Regions from separate parts of the Pseudomonas purpurea genome, predicted to be linked through region 2. Evidence: predicted binding sites of a transcription regulator. Region 2 holds the regulator's gene; each other region holds the start of a gene.

Region 1 (4,501 bases), 1.0 Mb from region 2:
AAAAATTCGTTGCAACAAAATGTCATAACTCGACCCTTCGTCGAATAGTACCCGAGTGCAACGGGTGGACATTCTCACTAAAGCATTAACCCCATCATTTACTGGGAGCCCGATCATACCGGGCTTTGCTTATCAAACCGGTTACAAACGAGATGTTTCTTATGGCCATAGCACCTAGATGGTTACGTGCTTATGACAAAACGATCATTCCCTCGATGTGACGCTTTGGTTAGAACTCACTACAGGTTGACGTCGCAACGGCGTCAACACCTTGGCTCGCGACGCCGGCAGCGAGCCGCCAACGGCAGGAAATTTTCTGCCAGACCTCAATAGAGGTCGACGCGAAAAATACAGTCAACAAGTGAGGGAAACACCCTATGAGAAGACTTAAGCGTGATCCGTTGGAAAGAGCATTTTTGCGCGGATATCAATATGGCGTTGGTGGTAAATCCCGTGAGCTTTGCCCATTTACTCTACCGTCGGTACGCCAAGCCTGGATCAACGGCTGGCGAGAAGGACGCGGCGACAACTGGGACGGTATGACCGGCACTGCGGGAATCCATAGACTCAACGAACTTCACGCCGTCGGCTAAACGGGGCACACATTCCGACACGACAATCTGAATACGCAACACCTTAACCACGCACGTCCCATCCGGACGGCGGGCTTCGGCCCAGGGGCTCCTTCGAGGAGCCCTTTTTTATGCCTGTAAAAATTGCGGTGGGGCTTTTGTGGCGAGGGAGCTTGCTCCCGCTGGGTTGCGAAGCGGCCCCAAAACCAATCAACTCGGTGTATCAGGTAAAGCGCGATTGCAGGATTTACGACTGCCTCGCAGCCGAACGGGAGCAAGCTCCCTCGCCACAAAAGCCCTTACCCATAGGCTTCAGCGCAGGGCCGCGATCGCGTCGACAGACTCACGAATCAGCGCCGGGCCCTTATAGATGAAGCCAGAGTAGAGCTGCACCAGACTCGCACCTGCGGCGATCTTCTCAGCCGCATGCTTGCCTTCGGTAATACCGCCCACCGCAATGATCGGCAAACGTCCAGTCAACTCGGCGGCCAGCACCTTCACAGTGTGGGTGCTCTTGTCGCGCACGGGGGCACCCGACAAACCACCCATCTCGTCACCGTGCTCCAGGCCTTCAACGCCGACGCGGCTCAGCGTGGTGTTGGTGGCAATCACCGCGTCCATGCCGGTTTCAACCAGCGCCTGTGCAACCTGAGCGGTTTCTTCGTCGGTCATGTCCGGGGCGATCTTGATCGCCAGTGGGACATGTTTGCCGTGGCGCAGCGCCAGTGCGGCCCGACGCGTGGCCAGGTCCGCCAGCAGTTGCTTGAGCGAATCACCAAATTGCAGGCTGCGCAGGCCCGGGGTGTTCGGCGAACTGACGTTGACCGTCACATAGCTGGCGTGGGCGTACACCTTGTCCAGGCAGATCAGGTAGTCGTCGACGGCACGCTCGACCGGCGTGTCGAAGTTCTTGCCGATGTTGATCCCCAGCACGCCCTTGTACTTGGCAGCGGCCACGCGGGCCAACAGATGATCGACGCCCTGGTTGTTGAAACCCATGCGATTGATGATCGCCTCGGCCTGCGGCAAGCGGAAAATCCGTGGCTTGGGGTTACCGGGCTGTGGACGCGGGGTGATGGTGCCGATTTCAACGAAGCCAAAACCCAATTGGGCAAACCCGTCGATGGCCGCTCCGTTCTTGTCCAGCCCCGCCGCCAACCCCACCGGGTTGGGAAAGTCCAGCCCCATGACGTTCACCGGCAACTGCGCCGGCGCCTTGCACAGCAAGCCGTTGAGGCCCACACGCCCGCCTGCACCGATCAAGTCCAGGGACAGGTCGTGGGAGGTTTCCGGGGAGAGTTTGAACAGCAGTTGGCGGGCCAGGGTATACATGGGCGGGTTTGACTCGGTTGGCGGCGAAATTAGGCGGCGATTATAGCCGGGCATCGGGGTCGCACGCGAGGCGCACGATGAAATCAGCAGCCAGTGGCATATGCCTTGCACTTGTTAACGCATCAGCACTCATGCCAACGACGGGATGAGCCCCACAGGGCTGATGGAAAGGACAACGGCGTCGTCATCCGGCCTGATTTTCACGGTGGTCGGGTACGGCGCTTTTTCATGCAAGGTGCTTATGCGATGACTGAACCTCAAGCAGCCCCTCTGGCCTGGGTCAACGGCAGCGATGCCCCGGAAAAAACCGAGATCAACCTGGGCTTCATGGCCCTGAGCGACTGCGCCTCGGTGGTCGTTGCCGCGACCCAGGGCTTCGCTCAGCCCTATGGCCTGACGCTGAACCTCAAGCGCCAGTCGTCCTGGGCCAACCTGCGGGACAAACTGGTCAGCGGCGAACTGGATGCCGCCCACAGCCTGTACGGCTTGATCTACGCCGTGCACCTGGGGATCGGCGGCGTGGCGGCAACGGACATGGCGGTGCTCATGGGCCTGAACCAGAACGGCCAGAGCATCAACCTCTCCCACGGCCTGCAAGCCTTGGGCGTGACCCGTCCTGAAGCGCTGGATGCCTATGTGCACCAACGTCGCCCAAAACTCACCTTTGCCCAGACGTTCCCCACCGGCACTCACGCCATGTGGTTGTATTACTGGCTGGCGAGCCAGGGCATTCATCCATTGCTGGATGTCGACAGCGTCGTGGTCCCGCCGCCGCAAATGGTCGCGCACTTGCAGGCCGGGCGTATCGACGGCTTCTGCGTCGGCGAACCCTGGAGCGCCAGCGCGGTACGGCAGAACCTCGGTTTCACGCTTGCGACGAGCCAGAGCATTTGGCCCGATCACCCGGAAAAAGTCCTCGGCTGCACCCGTGCCTTCGTCGAACACTACCCGAACACCGCCCGCGCCCTGGTCATGGCCATTCTGGAAGCCAGCCGTTTCATCGAGCAAAGCCCGGAAAATCGCCGGAGCACCGCACAGCTGTTGAGCGCTCCCGAGTACCTCGACGCGCCGCTGGACTGTATCGAACCGCGCCTGCTGGGCGACTATGCCGACGGCCTCGGCCATCGCTGGCAGGACCCGCACACGTTGCGCTTTCATCACGGCGGTGAGGTGAACATTCCGTACCTGAGCGATGGTATGTGGTTCATGACCCAGTTCCGGCGCTGGGGTTTGCTGCGCGAAGACCCGGACTATCTGGGCGTGGCGCGGCAGGTCCAGCAACTGGGCGTCTACCGCGACGCCGCCACGGCGCTGGGTATCGCAGCCTGGGGCCAGGAGATGCGCAGCAGTCAGTTGATCGACGGCAAAACCTGGGACGGCTCGGACCCGGCGACGTACGCCCGCAGCTTCAAGCTGCACGCCATGGCCGACACTCCCACCCTTCTCGCCCGCCGCTGACAGGAAGCCATGACCATGTTGCGTATCCTGCTGATCAACGACACCGCGAAAAAAGTCGGGCGACTCAAAGCCGCGCTGACAGAGGCAGGCTTTGAGGTGATCGACGAGTCCGGCCTGACCATCGACCTGCCCGCACGCGTCGAAACGGTGCGCCCGGACGTAATCCTGATCGATACCGAGTCACCGAGCCGCGACGTGCTGGAGCAAGTGGTGCTGGTCAGTCGCGACCAGCCACGGCCGATTGTGATGTTCACCGACGAGCACGACCCGGGGGTGATGCGCCAGGCGATCAAGTCCGGCGTCAGCGCCTACATCGTCGAAGGCATTCATGCCGCGCGCCTGCAACCGATCCTCGACGTGGCGATGGCGCGTTTTGAAAGCGATCAGGCGCTGCGCGCCCAACTCCAGGCCCGCGACCAGCAACTGGCCGAGCGCAAGCGCATTGAACTGGCCAAGGGCTTGCTGATGAACATGAAAGACTGCAACGAGGAACAGGCCTACACCCTGATGCGGCGCCAGGCCATGAGCCGCCAGCAGAAGCTGATCCAGGTGGCGGAGCAAATCATTGCCATGAGTGAGTTGCTGGGCTGACCCGATCGTTGTGGCGAGGGAGCTTGCTCCCGTTGGGGTGCGAAGCGCCCCAAAACCTGCCAGCGCATCGTGTCAGATAAGACCCATCAGCCAGATCACGACTGCTCCGCAGCCGAACGGGAGCGAGCTTGCTCGCGATTGGCCACAACTCGGTCTTAACCTGTTGGCACAATTCTCGCTATGTAATCGGCACAGGTAACCAACGGCGGTTGCCCCACCTACGACAAAGACGTCGCACACCCTGTTCGCGCAAGCGCAGCGGGTGGCGACGTTTTTTCGTTTTGGCCCCATAGCCCGGGGCCGGTGGTGCGGCCGTTGCGGCGCCCCACCGCAAAGCTCACGACTCCTTCGAGACTCTTCACCTGAGGTGCGCGATGAATTCAAGCTTCTGGAAATCCGGCCATACCCCAACCCTGTTCGCGGCCTTCCTGTATTTCGACCTGAGCTTCATGGTCTGGTACCTGCTCGGCCCCTTGGCGGTGCAAATCGCTGCCGACCTGCACCTGACCACCCAGCAACGCGGGCTGGTGGTGGCCACGCCGATTCTG
Region 2 (4,501 bases):
GGTGGCGACGGCGGGTTTCCGAGAAGCGCTTGAGCAGTGTCTCTTCGTCGGCATCCAGGTACAGCACGTCGCACTGAATGTGGCGGCTGCGCACTTCCGCGAGTAACTCGGGAAAGCGCGACAGGTGGCTGGGCAAGTTGCGTGCGTCGATTGAAACCGCCACCAGCGGCTGGGCCAGTTCGGTGTGGATCAGTGCGCGTTCGGCAAGTTCAGGTAACAGGCCGGCGGGCAAGTTATCGATGCAGTAGTAGCCGTTATCCTCGAGTACATCGAGGGCGGTGCTTTTACCTGAGCCGGAGCGGCCACTGACGATGATCAAGCGCATGGTTACCGACCGTTTTGCTCTTCCAGGACAACCTGGTACAGGGCTTCATTTGTCGCGGCGCTGCGAAGTTTTTCGCGCACATCCTTGCGGTCAAGCATGCTGGCGATCTGGCGAAGCAGTTCCAGGTGCGCATCGGTGGCGGCTTCCGGGACCAGCAATACAAACAGCAGGTCGACCGGGGCGCCGTCGATGGCATCGAAATCGATAGGAGCGTCCAGGTGCATCAGTGCACTGATGGGCGACTCGCAGCCTTTGAGGCGGCAGTGCGGGATGGCGATGCCGTTGCCAAAACCGGTTGAACCGAGTTTTTCACGGGCAATCAGGCTCTCGAAGACATCTTGCATCTCCAGATCCGGCACTTCACGGGCGATCAGGTTGGCAATTTGTTCGAGGGCGCGTTTCTTGCTGCCGCCCGGCACGTTCACGAGTGAACGGCCGGGGGTCAGGATGTTTTCAAGTCGGATCATGTGGGGGGAGTGTTAGCGACCAGTGCCTTGCAGCAGGCTCTGTTGCTTTTCCTTATGCTTTTTCAGTTGGCGGTCCAGCTTGTCCGTGAGCAGGTCGATCGCAGCATACATGTCGTCATGTTCTGCGTTGGCGACGACTTCCCCACCGTGGATGTGCAGCGTGGCTTCGATTTTCTGTTTCAGTTTCTCGACAGCCATCGTCACTTGCACATTGGTGATCTTGTCAAAGTGGCGTTCCAGTCGGTCGAGTTTCTCACCGATGTAGGCGCGCAGGGGTTCGGTCACTTCCAGTTGGTGTCCACTGATGTTGACTTGCATACAGCTTCTCCTTCGTTGCCAGTGCATAAGGCGGCAGGCTGGTTAGCCTGTCACTAGGCTGTGTCCGGGAATTGCCTGATGGCGAATTTCCGAACACACCCTGGAACGCGGTGGCGTGGCCCTTACATCAACCGCTTGCGTTCGCTTGAAGGCGCGATCCCAAGGGATTCGCGGTACTTGGCGACGGTGCGGCGGGCTACCTGAATGCCTTGTGCCTCCAGTAAACCAGCGATCTTGCTGTCACTCAACGGCTTTTTCTGATTTTCCGCGGCAACCAGTTTTTTGATGATCGCGCGGATCGCCGTGGACGAGCATTCGCCGCCTTCGGAGGTGCTGACGTGGCTGGAGAAAAAGTATTTCAGCTCATAAATACCTCGTGGGGTATGCATGAACTTTTGCGTGGTTACCCGTGAAATCGTCGATTCGTGCATGCCGACCGCCTCGGCGATGTCGTGCAGGACCAGCGGTTTCATGGCTTCATCGCCGTATTCGAGAAAGCCGCGCTGGTGCTCGACGATCTGGGTGGCGACTTTCATCAGGGTTTCGTTGCGGCTTTGCAGGCTCTTGATGAACCAGCGCGCTTCTTGCAGCTGATTGCGCATGAAGGTGTTGTCGGCGCTGGTGTCGGCGCGACGAACAAAGCCTGCGTATTGCGGATTGACTCGCAGGCGCGGCACCGACTCCTGATTCAGTTCCACCAGCCAGCGCTCGTTGTCCTTGCGCACGATCACGTCGGGAACCACGTATTCGGCTTCACTGGACTCGATTTGCGAACCCGGTCGAGGGTTGAGGCTCTGCACCAGTTCGATGACCTGGCGCAGCTCATCTTCCTTGAGCTTCATGCGGCGCATCAGTTGGCTGTAATCGCGGCTGCCCAACAGGTCGATGTAGTCGCTGACCAGGCGCTTGGCCTCGGCCAGCCAAAGGGTCTTGGCGGGCAGTTGGCGCAATTGCAGCAACAGGCACTCGCCCAGGTTGCGCGCGCCGATGCCGGCCGGCTCGAATTGCTGGATGCGATGCAGGACGGCTTCGATTTCGTCCAGTTCGATGTCCAGCTCCGGGTCGAAGGCTTCGAGGATTTCCTCGAGGGTTTCGTCCAGGTAGCCCTGATTGTTGATGCAGTCGATCAGGGTGACGGCAATCAGGCGGTCGGTGTCGGACATCGGCGCCAGGTTCAATTGCCAGAGCAGGTGGCTTTGCAGGCTCTCGCCGGCCGATGTGCGGGTGGTGAAGTCCCACTCGTCGTCATCGTTGCTTGGCAGGCTGCTGGCGCTGGTCTGGTAGACGTCTTCCCAGGCTGTGTCGACCGGGAGCTCGTTGGGAATGCGTTCGTTCCACTCGCCTTCCTCGAGGTTGTCCACCGTGGGGGCGGTTTCCTGGTAGGAGGGCTCTGTAATGTCGGTATTGGGTTTTTGCTCGATGTTGTCCGCCATGGGGTCGGCGTTATCGAAATCCTCGCCTTCTTCCTGGCGTTCGAGCATAGGGTTGGACTCCAGTGCCTCCTGGATTTCCTGTTGCAGGTCCAGGGTCGACAATTGGAGCAGGCGGATGGCCTGTTGCAGCTGCGGTGTCATCGTCAGCTGCTGGCCCATTCTCAAGACTAGCGATGGTTTCATGGCAGGGGCTTAACACCTTATTCGCCGGCGCACATGCGCCATCCACTACAAGGGCGCCGGAGCGCCAAACTTAAGCAAATTATATGCCCGAAACTGAAGTGTTTGCCTAGAGCGCTGTAACAATTAAAGCATTTTAAATTTTCATTGCGCCAGGCCGCGTCGCCCAAGGCTGAGGAACTGAGGGCGTGGGGATGCCCTAAGCGCCGTATCAATAAAAACCTGCTGGTTTTATTGAGGGGGGGCGCTCCGGTAACGGGTCAAGCACCTCGGCGCTTACAGGCGGAACTCGTGGCCCAGGTACACTTCCTTGACCAGTTCGTTGGCCAGGATGGTCGCAGAGTCGCCTTCGGCGATCAGTTGGCCATCGTTGACGATGTAGGCGGTTTCGCAGATGTCCAGGGTTTCGCGGACGTTGTGGTCCGTGATCAGGACGCCGATGCCCTTGGCCTTGAGGTGGTGAATGATCTGCTTGATGTCGCCTACCGAAATCGGGTCCACGCCGGCGAACGGTTCGTCGAGCAGGATGAATTTCGGGGCAGTGGCCAGGGCGCGGGCGATTTCCACGCGGCGGCGTTCGCCACCGGACAGGCTCATGCCGAGGTTGTCGCGGATGTGGTTGATGTGGAATTCCTGCAGCAGGCTTTCCAGCTCCTTGCGACGACCGGCCTTGTCGAGTTCCTTGCGGGTCTCGAGGATGGCCATGATGTTGTCGGCGACCGAGAGTTTGCGGAAGATCGACGCTTCTTGCGGCAGATAGCCGATACCGGCGCGAGCACGGCCGTGCATCGGCTGGTGGCTGACGTCCAGGTCGTCGATCAGCACGCGGCCCTGATCGGCCTGAACCAGGCCGACGATCATGTAGAAGCAGGTGGTCTTGCCGGCGCCGTTAGGGCCAAGCAGGCCGACGATCTGGCCGCTGTCGATGGACAGGCTGACATCGCGCACGACCTGGCGGCTCTTGTAGCTCTTGGCCAGATGCTGAGCTTTCAGAGTTGCCATTACTGGGCCTTCTGCTCGTCGGTTTTCTTTTTCGGCTGGATGACCATGTCGATCCGCGGACGTGGCGCGGTCACTGCGCTGCCATTGGCGCGGCCAGCGTTGGCGACCTGCTTGACCGTGTCGTAGACGATTTTCTCGCCTTCGGTGGTGTTGCCGTCGTTGATTACTTTGGCCCGATCGATCAGTACAACGCGGTTTTGCGCTGCGTGGTACTGGATGGTCACCGCATAGCCCTGGACGGGTTTTGTATCCGTCGGCTTCTGCAACTGCTCGAAATAGGCCAGGTTGCCTACCGAGGTCACGACGTCGATGTCACCGGCCGGGGTGCGGGTGATGGTCACGGTGTTGCCGGTGACCTTCATCGAGCCCTGGGTGATGATGACGTCACCTTTGTAGGTGGCAATACCTTGCTTGTCATCAAGCTGAGCATCGTCAGCCTGAATGCGGATAGGTTGCTGGCTATCGTTCGGCAGAGCCCAGGCGCTCACGCTTCCCAGTGCTGCGCCCAGACTGAGCAAAATAGGGAGGGTTTTAACGAGCCTCATACTGTCCTCTTACGTTCGATAGCAGGTGTATCCTGCTTTCTTTCAAATACGCTTTCATTCCGTTACCAGTCGATACACCACCAGCGCCGTCGATTCTAACGGCTTGCTGGGTCTGCGCATATTGCTGTTGCGGGAATACGGTCATGCGACTGCTGGTAATGATGGTTTCACGGTTTTTTTCGTCGGTGCGCGCAATGCGCACCGAGTCGATCAGCTCGACTTCGGTACCGT
Region 3 (4,501 bases), 660 kb from region 2:
TAGCCGCGCCAGTAGGTGACGGTCAGGAAGCGGCCATCCTTTTTCTGGAAGGTTTTCTTGTAGGCCAGTTGTTCCTCACCCGGCGGGGTGTGGCGGATCAGTTGCTGGCTATCGTCGAAGTAGCCGACCAGCGTGCCTTGGGTGTGGTCGATCTGATCGAATTCGGCAATGTCCGAATTTTCAAAGAAGAAGCGGTGGTTGAGTTGCGTCAGTTGGGCCAGGGCCTTTTTGACCGTGAGGGCGTCGAGGGTTTTCTTGCCGTCGACGATGCGGTCGAGGGCTTTTTGCAGCGAGCCGACCTGGCTATAAAGATGATCGTTGGCGTCGTAGCGGTAGGCATGTACCTGGTAACGACCCTGCTGCTTGAACAGGACGAAGCGGGTCGGCCTCTCGCTGTCCAGTGACATGGCGAAGACGGACTCGATCGAGGCGTCGCCGAAGTTATCGAGCAGTTGCGGTGACTGGTCGGGTGCCTGGCTGGGGCTGTAATAGCCTTTGACGCCATCGGCCTCCTTGAAGAATGCGAGGGTCATCGCGCTTTCCGGCAGGTTGCCGAGCAGCGGATGAGCCAACGGTTTGCCGTCATAGAAGGGTGCAGCGTGGGCGGTGCCCCATGCGAGGCAGCCGATCACGACCAGGTGTGTCCACTTCATGCGAATCCCTTCGTCTGGTGCACCGATGTCGGTGCGCGAAAATTGCCGATTATCCATGGATGTACAAACGCGGGAAATCAGCGCCCATAAAAAAGACCTCCCGAAGGAGGCCTCTTTTGAGTCACGCCGCTTGCGCGAGCGCTACCGGATCAGCAGCTGTAGTACAGCTCGTATTCCAGTGGGTGTACGAAGGTACGAACCTTGATCTCTTCTTCGCTTTTCAGGGCGATGTAGGCGTCGATGAAGTCGTCGCTGAACACGCCGCCTTTGGTCAGGAACGCACGACCTTTGTCCAGCTCTTCCAGGGCTTCTTTCAGGCTGCCGCACACTTGCGGGATCTCTTTCGCCTCTTCAGGCGGCAGGTCGTACAGGTTTTTGTCAGCGGCGTCGCCAGGGTGGATCTTGTTCTGGATGCCGTCCAGGCCAGCCATCAATAGTGCAGCGAAGCCCAGGTACGGGTTGGCTGCCGGGTCCGGGAAGCGTGCTTCGATGCGGCGAGCGCGAGGGCTGGACACGTAAGGAATACGGATCGACGCGGAACGGTTGCGAGCCGAGTAGGCCAGCATTACCGGAGCTTCGAAGCCCGGGACCAGACGCTTGTAGGAGTTGGTCGACGGGTTGGTGAAGCCGTTCAGGGCTTTACCGTGCTTGATGATGCCGCCGATGAAGTACAGAGCGGTGTCGGACAGGCCGGCATAGCCTTCGCCTGCGAAGGTGTTCTTGCCATCTTTGGCGATGGACAGGTGAACGTGCATACCCGAACCGTTGTCGCCGTACAGAGGCTTGGGCATGAAGGTCGCGGTGCGGCCGTAAGCATCGGCAACGTTGTGTACGCAGTACTTGAGGGTCTGAACTTCGTCAGCCTTGGCAACCAGGGTGTTGAACTTGACGCCGATTTCGTTCTGGCCGGCAGTCGCCACTTCGTGGTGGTGAACTTCGATGACCAGGCCCATTTCTTCCATGGCGTTGCACATGGAGGTACGGATTTCGTGGTCGTGGTCGAACGGCGGAACCGGGAAGTAGCCACCTTTGACGCCTGGACGGTGGCCTTTGTTGCCGCCTTCCACGTCCTGGTCGGACATCCACGAACCTTGTTCGGAGAAGATTTTGAACATGGAGCCGGAAATGTCGGACTTGAACTTCACTTCGTCGAAGATGAAGAACTCAGGCTCTGGACCTACGAATACGGTGTCGCCGATACCGGTGGACTTCAGGTATTCCTCGGCGCGCTTGGCGATGGCGCGTGGGTCGCGGTCATAGCCTTGCATGGTCGAAGGCTCGATGACGTCGCACACCAGGATCAGGGTCGGCTCTTCGGTGAACGGATCCAGGACGGCAGTGGTGTCGTCCGGCATCAGGATCATGTCGGAGGCTTCGATGCCTTTCCAGCCAGCGATGGAGGAACCGTCGAACATTTTACCTTCTTCGAAGAAGGCGTCATCCAGCGCGTCACGGGCCGGCATGGTCACGTGGTGCTGAGTGCCTTTGGTATCAGTGAAGCGCAGATCAATCCACTTGACGTCATGATCTTTGATGAGTTGAACCGACTTCGACATAGTGTCCTCCGGGTGGCTTCGGGCAGGTAGTGGAGTGCCCTTAGAATGTGGGTGATGCCGGCGCGAATACTCTGCCAAGGCAACCTGCCTCACAAGGGAGCAAATTGCATGCCAGTGCCCCGACTTGGGTTTTTCGCCCCAATCCCACGCATATAAAGGTGAAAGCGCAGGGTTTGCGCAAAATATCGCCCTTTAATGTAGCGCTTTAAGTGATAAATGACCTGTTTTGGTGCATCGAAAACCTTCTGCACATTAACTGGTTAAACCTTGAGCAATTTCCGCTATAATCCGCGCCCCCCTTTTTCGGCTGGCCCAGCGCGCGCTGTTTTCATGAAACTAATCGTAAAAGTCTTCCCCGAGATCACCATCAAGAGCCGCCCGGTACGGATGCGTTTCATCCGTCAATTGGCCAAGAACATCCGTGCCGTGCTCCGCGATCTGGACCCGGCTGTGGTGGTGAACGGCGTATGGGACAACCTCGAGCTGGAAACGCACGTCACTGACCCCAAAGCCCTGAAGGACATGACCGAGCGCCTGAGCTGCATGCCGGGCATCGCGCATTTCCTGCAGGTTGACGAGTACCCGCTGGGCGACTTCGACGACGTCGTCGCCAAGTGCAAGCTGCACTTCGGCGATTCGTTGGCCGGGAAGATTTTTTCGGTGCGCTGCAAGCGTGCCGGCAAGCACGAATTCAGCTCCATGGACGTCGAGAAGTACGTCGGCAGCCAACTGCGTCGTCAGTGCGGTGCTGCCGGTATTTCCCTGAAAGAGCCTGAAATCGAAGTTCGCATCGAAATTCGCGACAAACGGTTGTTCGTGATCCACAACCAGCACAACAGCATCGGCGGTTACCCGCTGGGCGCGCTGGAACAGACCCTGGTGCTGATGTCCGGCGGTTTCGATTCCACCGTCGCCGCCTACCAGATCATGCGCCGCGGGCTGATGGCGCACTTCTGCTTCTTCAATCTCGGCGGGCGTGCCCACGAATTGGGCGTGATGGAAGTCGCGCACTTCATCTGGAAGAAGTACGGCAGCTCTCAGCGCGTGTTATTTGTCAGTGTGCCGTTCGAGGAAGTGCTGGGCGAAATTCTCGGGAAAGTCGATAACAGTCATATGGGCGTAGTATTGAAGCGTATGATGTTGCGCGCTGCGTCCCGAATCGCTGATCGACTGGACATCGAGGCACTGGTCACCGGTGAAGCGATTTCCCAGGTGTCGAGCCAGACATTGCCGAACCTGTCCGTGATCGACTGCGTGACCGACAAGCTGGTCTTGCGTCCGCTGATCGCCAGTCACAAGCAGGACATCATCGACCTGGCCAACGAAATCGGCACCGCCGACTTCGCCAAGCACATGCCGGAATACTGCGGGGTCATCTCGGTGAACCCCAAGACCCACGCCAAGCGTCCGCGTGTGGAGCATGAAGAGAAAGAATTCGACATGGCGGTGCTCGAGCGTGCGCTCGAGAACGCCAAACTGGTGCCGATCGATCGCGTAATCGATGAATTGGGCCAGGACGTGCAGATTGAAGAAGTCAGTGAAGCGCTGGCCGGTCAGATCGTCATCGACATCCGTCACCCGGATGCCGCTGAAGACGACCCGTTACAGCTTGCTGGCGTCGAGGTACAAGCGATGCCGTTTTATGCACTGAACGCTCGTTTCAAGGAACTGGACCCTACTCGCCAGTACCTGCTGTATTGCGACAAAGGCGTGATGAGTCGCCTGCATGCCCACCATTTGCTCAGTGAGGGGCATGCCAATGTGCGCGTTTATCGACCGAGCTAAGAGCCCGGGGCTGTTTGCCTGTGGCCTGCGTCACCGGCCCCCCGACGCCGCCGTCAAGCTGTAACGGCTTTGCGGACGCAACGTTAATCGCTGCCAAGACTTGTCAGCACACCGAATCCTCTGATCGAGATACACAAGTGATCGAAAATCTACGCAACATCGCCATCATTGCTCACGTTGACCATGGTAAAACCACCCTGGTAGACAAACTCTTGCGTCAATCCGGCACCCTGGAGCGCAACGAGCTCAACGACGAGCGCGTGATGGACTCCAACGACCAGGAGAAAGAGCGCGGTATTACCATTCTGGCGAAAAACACCGCCATCAACTGGAACGGCTACCACATCAACATCGTGGACACCCCGGGCCACGCCGACTTCGGCGGCGAAGTTGAACGCGTAATGTCGATGGTTGACTCCGTTCTGCTGCTGGTTGACGCTCAAGACGGCCCTATGCCGCAAACCCGTTTCGTGACCAAGAAGGCGTTCGAAGCCGGCCTGCGTCCAA
Region 4 (4,501 bases), 950 kb from region 2:
CGCACCTGATCTTCGTAGTGATAGGTGGTCTCGTGGCTGATGGAAAGTCTCATGCGGCCTCCAGGTAGGAACGGTGAATGGCATTGCCCAACTGGCGCACCAACGGGATGAATTCGGTCAGCCAGATATGCAGGCCTTCGTCGAGAATTTCGTTGATGCCGGTGTAACGCAGGCGTGCGTCCATTTCCGCCGCCAGGCGTTGCGCGGGCCGGCCATTGGCCCCCGGCAGGCTGGCGAGGATCTGGTCGATTTCTTCCGTGCAGGCGCGCAACGAACGTGGCACGTCGGCACGCAGCAGTAACAGTTCAGCGACATGCCGGGCGCCGGGGGCATCGCGGTAGATCTCGGTGTACGCCTCGAACGACGACAAGGCCCGCAACAACGCACTCCACTGGTAATAGGCATGAGCGGTGCCATCGCTGACCGCTTCGGCCTGGTCGCCGGCCATTTCGTACCGGGCGTCGAGCAGGCGCAACGTATTGTCAGCCCTTTCGATGAACGTCCCCAGGCGAATGAAGCGGAACGCATCGTTACGCATGATGGTGCCGTAGGACGCGCCCCGGAACAGGTGGGAACGTTCCTTGATCCACTCGCAAAAACGGCTCATGCCGTAACGACTCAAGCCCTGATCGGCAATCCCGCGAATCTCCAGCCAGGTCGCGTTGATGTTTTCCCACATGTCTGCGGTAATTCGCCCACGCACCGCGTGGGCACTGGCCCGCGCGGCACCGAGGCAGCTGTAGATGCTGGCCGGGTTGGCCGCATCCAGGGCGAAAAAGTGCAGCAAGCGTTCGGCGTGCAGCTCACCGTGGCGCTCCAGGTAATCCTCGAGGGTGCCGGTGATCAACAACGGCATCGCCAGTTCATGCAGGCCATCACCGCGACCGTCCTGGGGCATCAATGACAGCGAGTAACTGATGTCCAGCATCCGTGCGAGGTTTTCCGCCCGCTCCAGGTAACGCGACATCCAATACAAATCCGAGGCAGTTCTACTTAGCATGGCAGGCTTCCTTCAATCCTCGACCACCCAGGTGTCCTTGGTTCCGCCCCCCTGGGACGAGTTCACCACCAGGGATCCTTCGCGCAGGGCCACACGGGTGAGGCCACCGGGTACGACACGGGTTTCGCGACCAGACAAGACAAACGGACGCAGGTCGATGTGGCGCGGGGCGATGCCGTTTTCGACAAACGTCGGACAGGTCGACAGCGACAGAGTCGGTTGTGCGATGTAGGCGTGGGGCTTGGCCTTGAGCCTCGCCCGGAAGGACTCGATCTCCGCCGCGCTGGCCGCAGGTCCCACCAGCATTCCGTAACCACCGGAGCCCTGGGTTTCCTTGACCACCAGCTCCGGCAGGTTCGCCAGAACATGGGAAAGCTCTGACGGATTGCGACACTGCCAGGTCGGCACGTTTTTCAGGATCGGCTCTTCGTCCAGATAGAAGCGGATCATGTCGGTAACAAACGGGTAAACCGACTTGTCGTCCGCCACGCCGGTGCCAATGGCATTGGCCAGCACCACATTGCCCGAACGGTAGGACGACAACAGGCCGGGCACGCCGAGCATCGAATCCGGGTTGAACGCCAACGGATCGAGGAAAGCATCGTCGAGGCGACGGTAAATCACGTCGACGGCTTTCGGCCCATCGGTGGTGCGCATAAACACCCGGTCATCACGCACGAACAGGTCCGCGCCCTCGACCAGTTCCACACCCATTTCCCGGGCCAGAAACGCATGTTCGAAGAATGCGTTGTTGAAACGGCCAGGGGTCAGCACCACCACGCTGGGGTCATCCAGCGGGCTGGAGCTTTTCAGGGTGTCGAGCAACAGGTTCGGGTAATGATCGATGGGCGCGATGCGCTGGGCGGCAAACAACTCCGGGAATAAACGCATCATCATCTTGCGATCTTCCAGCATGTAGCTCACGCCGCTGGGCGTACGCAGATTGTCTTCAAGCACGTAGTACGTTCCATCCCCATCACGCACCAGATCGACGCCGCAGATGTGGGAATAGATATCGCGGTGCAGATCCAGTCCTTGCATCGCCAACTGATACTGCTCGTTCGCCAGCACCTGTTCGGCCGGGATGATGCCGGCCTTGATGATGCGCTGTTCGTGGTAGAGGTCGGCGAGGAACATGTTCAGTGCCTTGACCCGCTGGATACAGCCACGTTCGACGACCCGCCATTCACTGGCGGGGATGCTGCGGGGGATGGTGTCGAAGGGAATCAGACGCTCTGTCCCCTGCTCATCACCATAGAGCGTGAAAGTAATCCCGGCGCGATGAAACAACAGATCGGCCTCGCGTCGCCGTTGTGCCAAAAGCTCGTCAGGCGTTTCGGACAGCCAACGGGCGAACTCCCGATAATGCGGGCGGACCTGGCCACCGGCATCGTACATCTCATCAAAATAGGTGCGGATCATGCCGTACTCCTTGTCACCCGGACACTGGGACTTCGCAAGGCCCGTGCCATCGGCATAAACGCTTTAATATCAACCGGTTGGATATTCACCTCGCACACACCGCACCAATCCTGTGCAACAAACGCTCCAACCTGACCGCCCCTGCTTCATTGCAAAGCAACGCTATCGGCTATCACCAGCATAGCCAGAGTTGATTTCACTGCCCGTCTGCGCCTGCGGATAATCCGCCCCATCGCGCAAAACGCTTCGCTCGACAGACTCAGGTGAAGCCCACGCACCAGGCTCATGGCGGCCCGGTCCGGTGTGTTCCGACCGGTTTCCTCTCCTTACCGGTCTTCCCTTTTGGCCACCCTCACGGGTGGCTTTTTTTTGCGCTGAATTCTTGTTTCAGGGTTTTGCCGTTCGCGGCGTCCCCGCCACCAATGAAAACGGCCGACCCGAAGGTCAGCCGTCGCTGAGTGTTGTCGCTGTTCATAGTGTTATGCGAGTGGCCCTCGTACCTCCTGCTTGACGCCCCAGCCTTCGATAATCCCACCCAGCGGCTCGACCACCGCTTCGAAGTCCTGCTCGAAGTCCCCGATACCGCCGTAAGTGGCGTACATCACCTTGCTCAACTCCAGATGCCAGGCACCGTCATCGCGTGCACTGACCTGAGCATTCAAACTCTCTCCACGAAATTGCCCCGCCGCTCGGCGTGCCCGCTCCTCGTCCGGAAAAATGGCGTAGAACTCGATGGGATGGAACCGTGAAAAATCAAAACCGCCTTCTTTCATGCGGCGCAGCACGCTGCTGCTGATGTCTTCTTGATAGGCTGTGCTCATGAAACGTCCTCCTCAAACCGATGGATAGACTTTCCGTACTCCCTGCGCCCGCAACCGAATGGTGAGAGCGATACGGCAATCAGATTGCCGCCGGGAAACAAGCATGTAGCTGACAAGACCAGACCTTAGCGATTCATTCGCTGATCTCGATTGCAGAGTAGCCGCAACAGAGATCCCCTGCCAAGACCTGGTTTCGGATCATCGCTGCGCTTATCAAACTGGAGTAATGCTGAGGATCTGAATGCTGTTTTGATCCTTCAGGCTTTTGACCGTCGGATCGTCGGTACGCCCTTCCAGATCATTGAGATCCAGTTCGGCCGGAACAGGGAGGAGTTTTGAGCGAATCAGTTGCGCCGCGCGCTCCATCGTGGGTTTCTGCTCGCAATCGAATTGCTCCACCGTCTGGACGCCGTGATCATCAACGAAGGTGACTTCCCACTTTTGCATCGGTGCCTCCTCGATAAACCCATGGATGGGCCTACATCCATCTCGACCCCGTACGCCCGGCAATCGTTCCCCCCAGCCGCTGGATCACACACCACGGAAAAGGCCGCCAGATCGGCGGCCTTGTAGCAACACAACAGCGGGCTTACTTCTCGGCACGCTCTTTGAGTGCTTTCAACGTATTGAACGGTGCGTCGACCACAAATTTGTTGGCCAACCACGACGGTACACTGCCGCCTGGCTCGGTGTGGACCTGGTAAGTCACCTCGACCTGGTCAGCGCCTTTGGGCACCAGTTTCCAGAAACCCTGGACTTGCGCTACACGTACAAAGCCTTTTTCTTCCGGAAGGTACGTCGGTACGCCTTCGAGTTTGCGGGTCAGGCTGCCATCGGCGCCCTCGACCGTGGTGACGTGCAGCACCGAATCACGCGCTGTAACAGGCCAAGGCGTATTGAATTGGGTGTAAGTCCAGGTCTGATCGCCTTCATGCTTGAGCAACTTCTGCGATTTGCACTCATGAATCCAGGCGCAAGCGCCCACTACGTCTTCCTGCAAACCGCGCAACTTGGCCATGGATGTCTTCATGACGGTCACACCCCGGTAAGCCTTGTACTGGGAGCCTGCGACCTCACTCAAGGACACCTTGATACCGTCCTCGTCCTTGGCCGTTTTCCAGTCTTCGGCCTGGGCTGTGGCGGCCAGCAGAACCGTCAAACCACACAACACAGCAATACGATGCAGCGAACCCATAGTCTTATTCCTTATTGTTGAAGTTCCGTTCGTTTAACACACTACGCCGCCGTCATTTGCTCC

What was found. Region 2 encodes sigma-54, which starts transcription at its own class of promoters, with help from an activator protein. Its sites were predicted from a motif close to ANTGGCATNNANNTTGCTNT; they were not measured.
Region 1: AABM54_RS09375 (CmpA/NrtA family ABC transporter substrate-binding protein) is a predicted target of sigma-54. The motif match lies at 1,997-2,016, and genes of this name have one in related genera.
Region 3: glnA (glutamate--ammonia ligase) is a predicted target of sigma-54. The motif match lies at 2,306-2,325, and genes of this name have one in related genera.
Region 4: AABM54_RS09045 (circularly permuted type 2 ATP-grasp protein) is a predicted target of sigma-54. The motif match lies at 2,454-2,473, and genes of this name have one in related genera.

What each region holds. Positions count from the first base shown of each region.
Region 1 covers NZ_CP150918.1:2,074,408-2,078,908, reverse strand. Annotated here, with positions in the region: gene AABM54_RS09385 (ribosome modulation factor) at 378-593, shown strand; gene AABM54_RS09380 (quinone-dependent dihydroorotate dehydrogenase) at 885-1,904, opposite strand; gene AABM54_RS09375 (CmpA/NrtA family ABC transporter substrate-binding protein) at 2,151-3,362, shown strand; gene AABM54_RS09370 (ANTAR domain-containing protein) at 3,378-3,953, shown strand; gene AABM54_RS09365 (nitrate/nitrite transporter) at 4,328-4,501, shown strand, end outside.
Region 2 covers NZ_CP150918.1:1,053,673-1,058,173, forward strand. Annotated here, with positions in the region: gene rapZ (RNase adapter RapZ) at 1-325, opposite strand, end outside; gene ptsN (PTS IIA-like nitrogen regulatory protein PtsN) at 328-792, opposite strand; gene raiA (ribosome-associated translation inhibitor RaiA) at 805-1,110, opposite strand; gene AABM54_RS04710 (RNA polymerase factor sigma-54) at 1,233-2,726, opposite strand; gene lptB (LPS export ABC transporter ATP-binding protein) at 3,000-3,725, opposite strand; gene lptA (lipopolysaccharide transport periplasmic protein LptA) at 3,725-4,270, opposite strand; gene lptC (LPS export ABC transporter periplasmic protein LptC) at 4,257-4,501, opposite strand, start outside.
Region 3 covers NZ_CP150918.1:396,068-400,568, forward strand. Annotated here, with positions in the region: gene AABM54_RS01820 (hypothetical protein) at 1-653, opposite strand, end outside; gene glnA (glutamate--ammonia ligase) at 803-2,209, opposite strand; gene thiI (tRNA uracil 4-sulfurtransferase ThiI) at 2,540-3,994, shown strand; gene typA (translational GTPase TypA) at 4,132-4,501, shown strand, end outside.
Region 4 covers NZ_CP150918.1:2,001,525-2,006,025, reverse strand. Annotated here, with positions in the region: gene AABM54_RS09055 (transglutaminase family protein) at 1-53, opposite strand, end outside; gene AABM54_RS09050 (alpha-E domain-containing protein) at 50-1,000, opposite strand; gene AABM54_RS09045 (circularly permuted type 2 ATP-grasp protein) at 1,013-2,422, opposite strand; gene AABM54_RS09040 (ribonuclease E inhibitor RraB) at 2,902-3,243, opposite strand; gene AABM54_RS09035 (hypothetical protein) at 3,457-3,690, opposite strand; gene AABM54_RS09030 (START domain-containing protein) at 3,833-4,438, opposite strand; gene AABM54_RS09025 (YkgJ family cysteine cluster protein) at 4,480-4,501, opposite strand, start outside.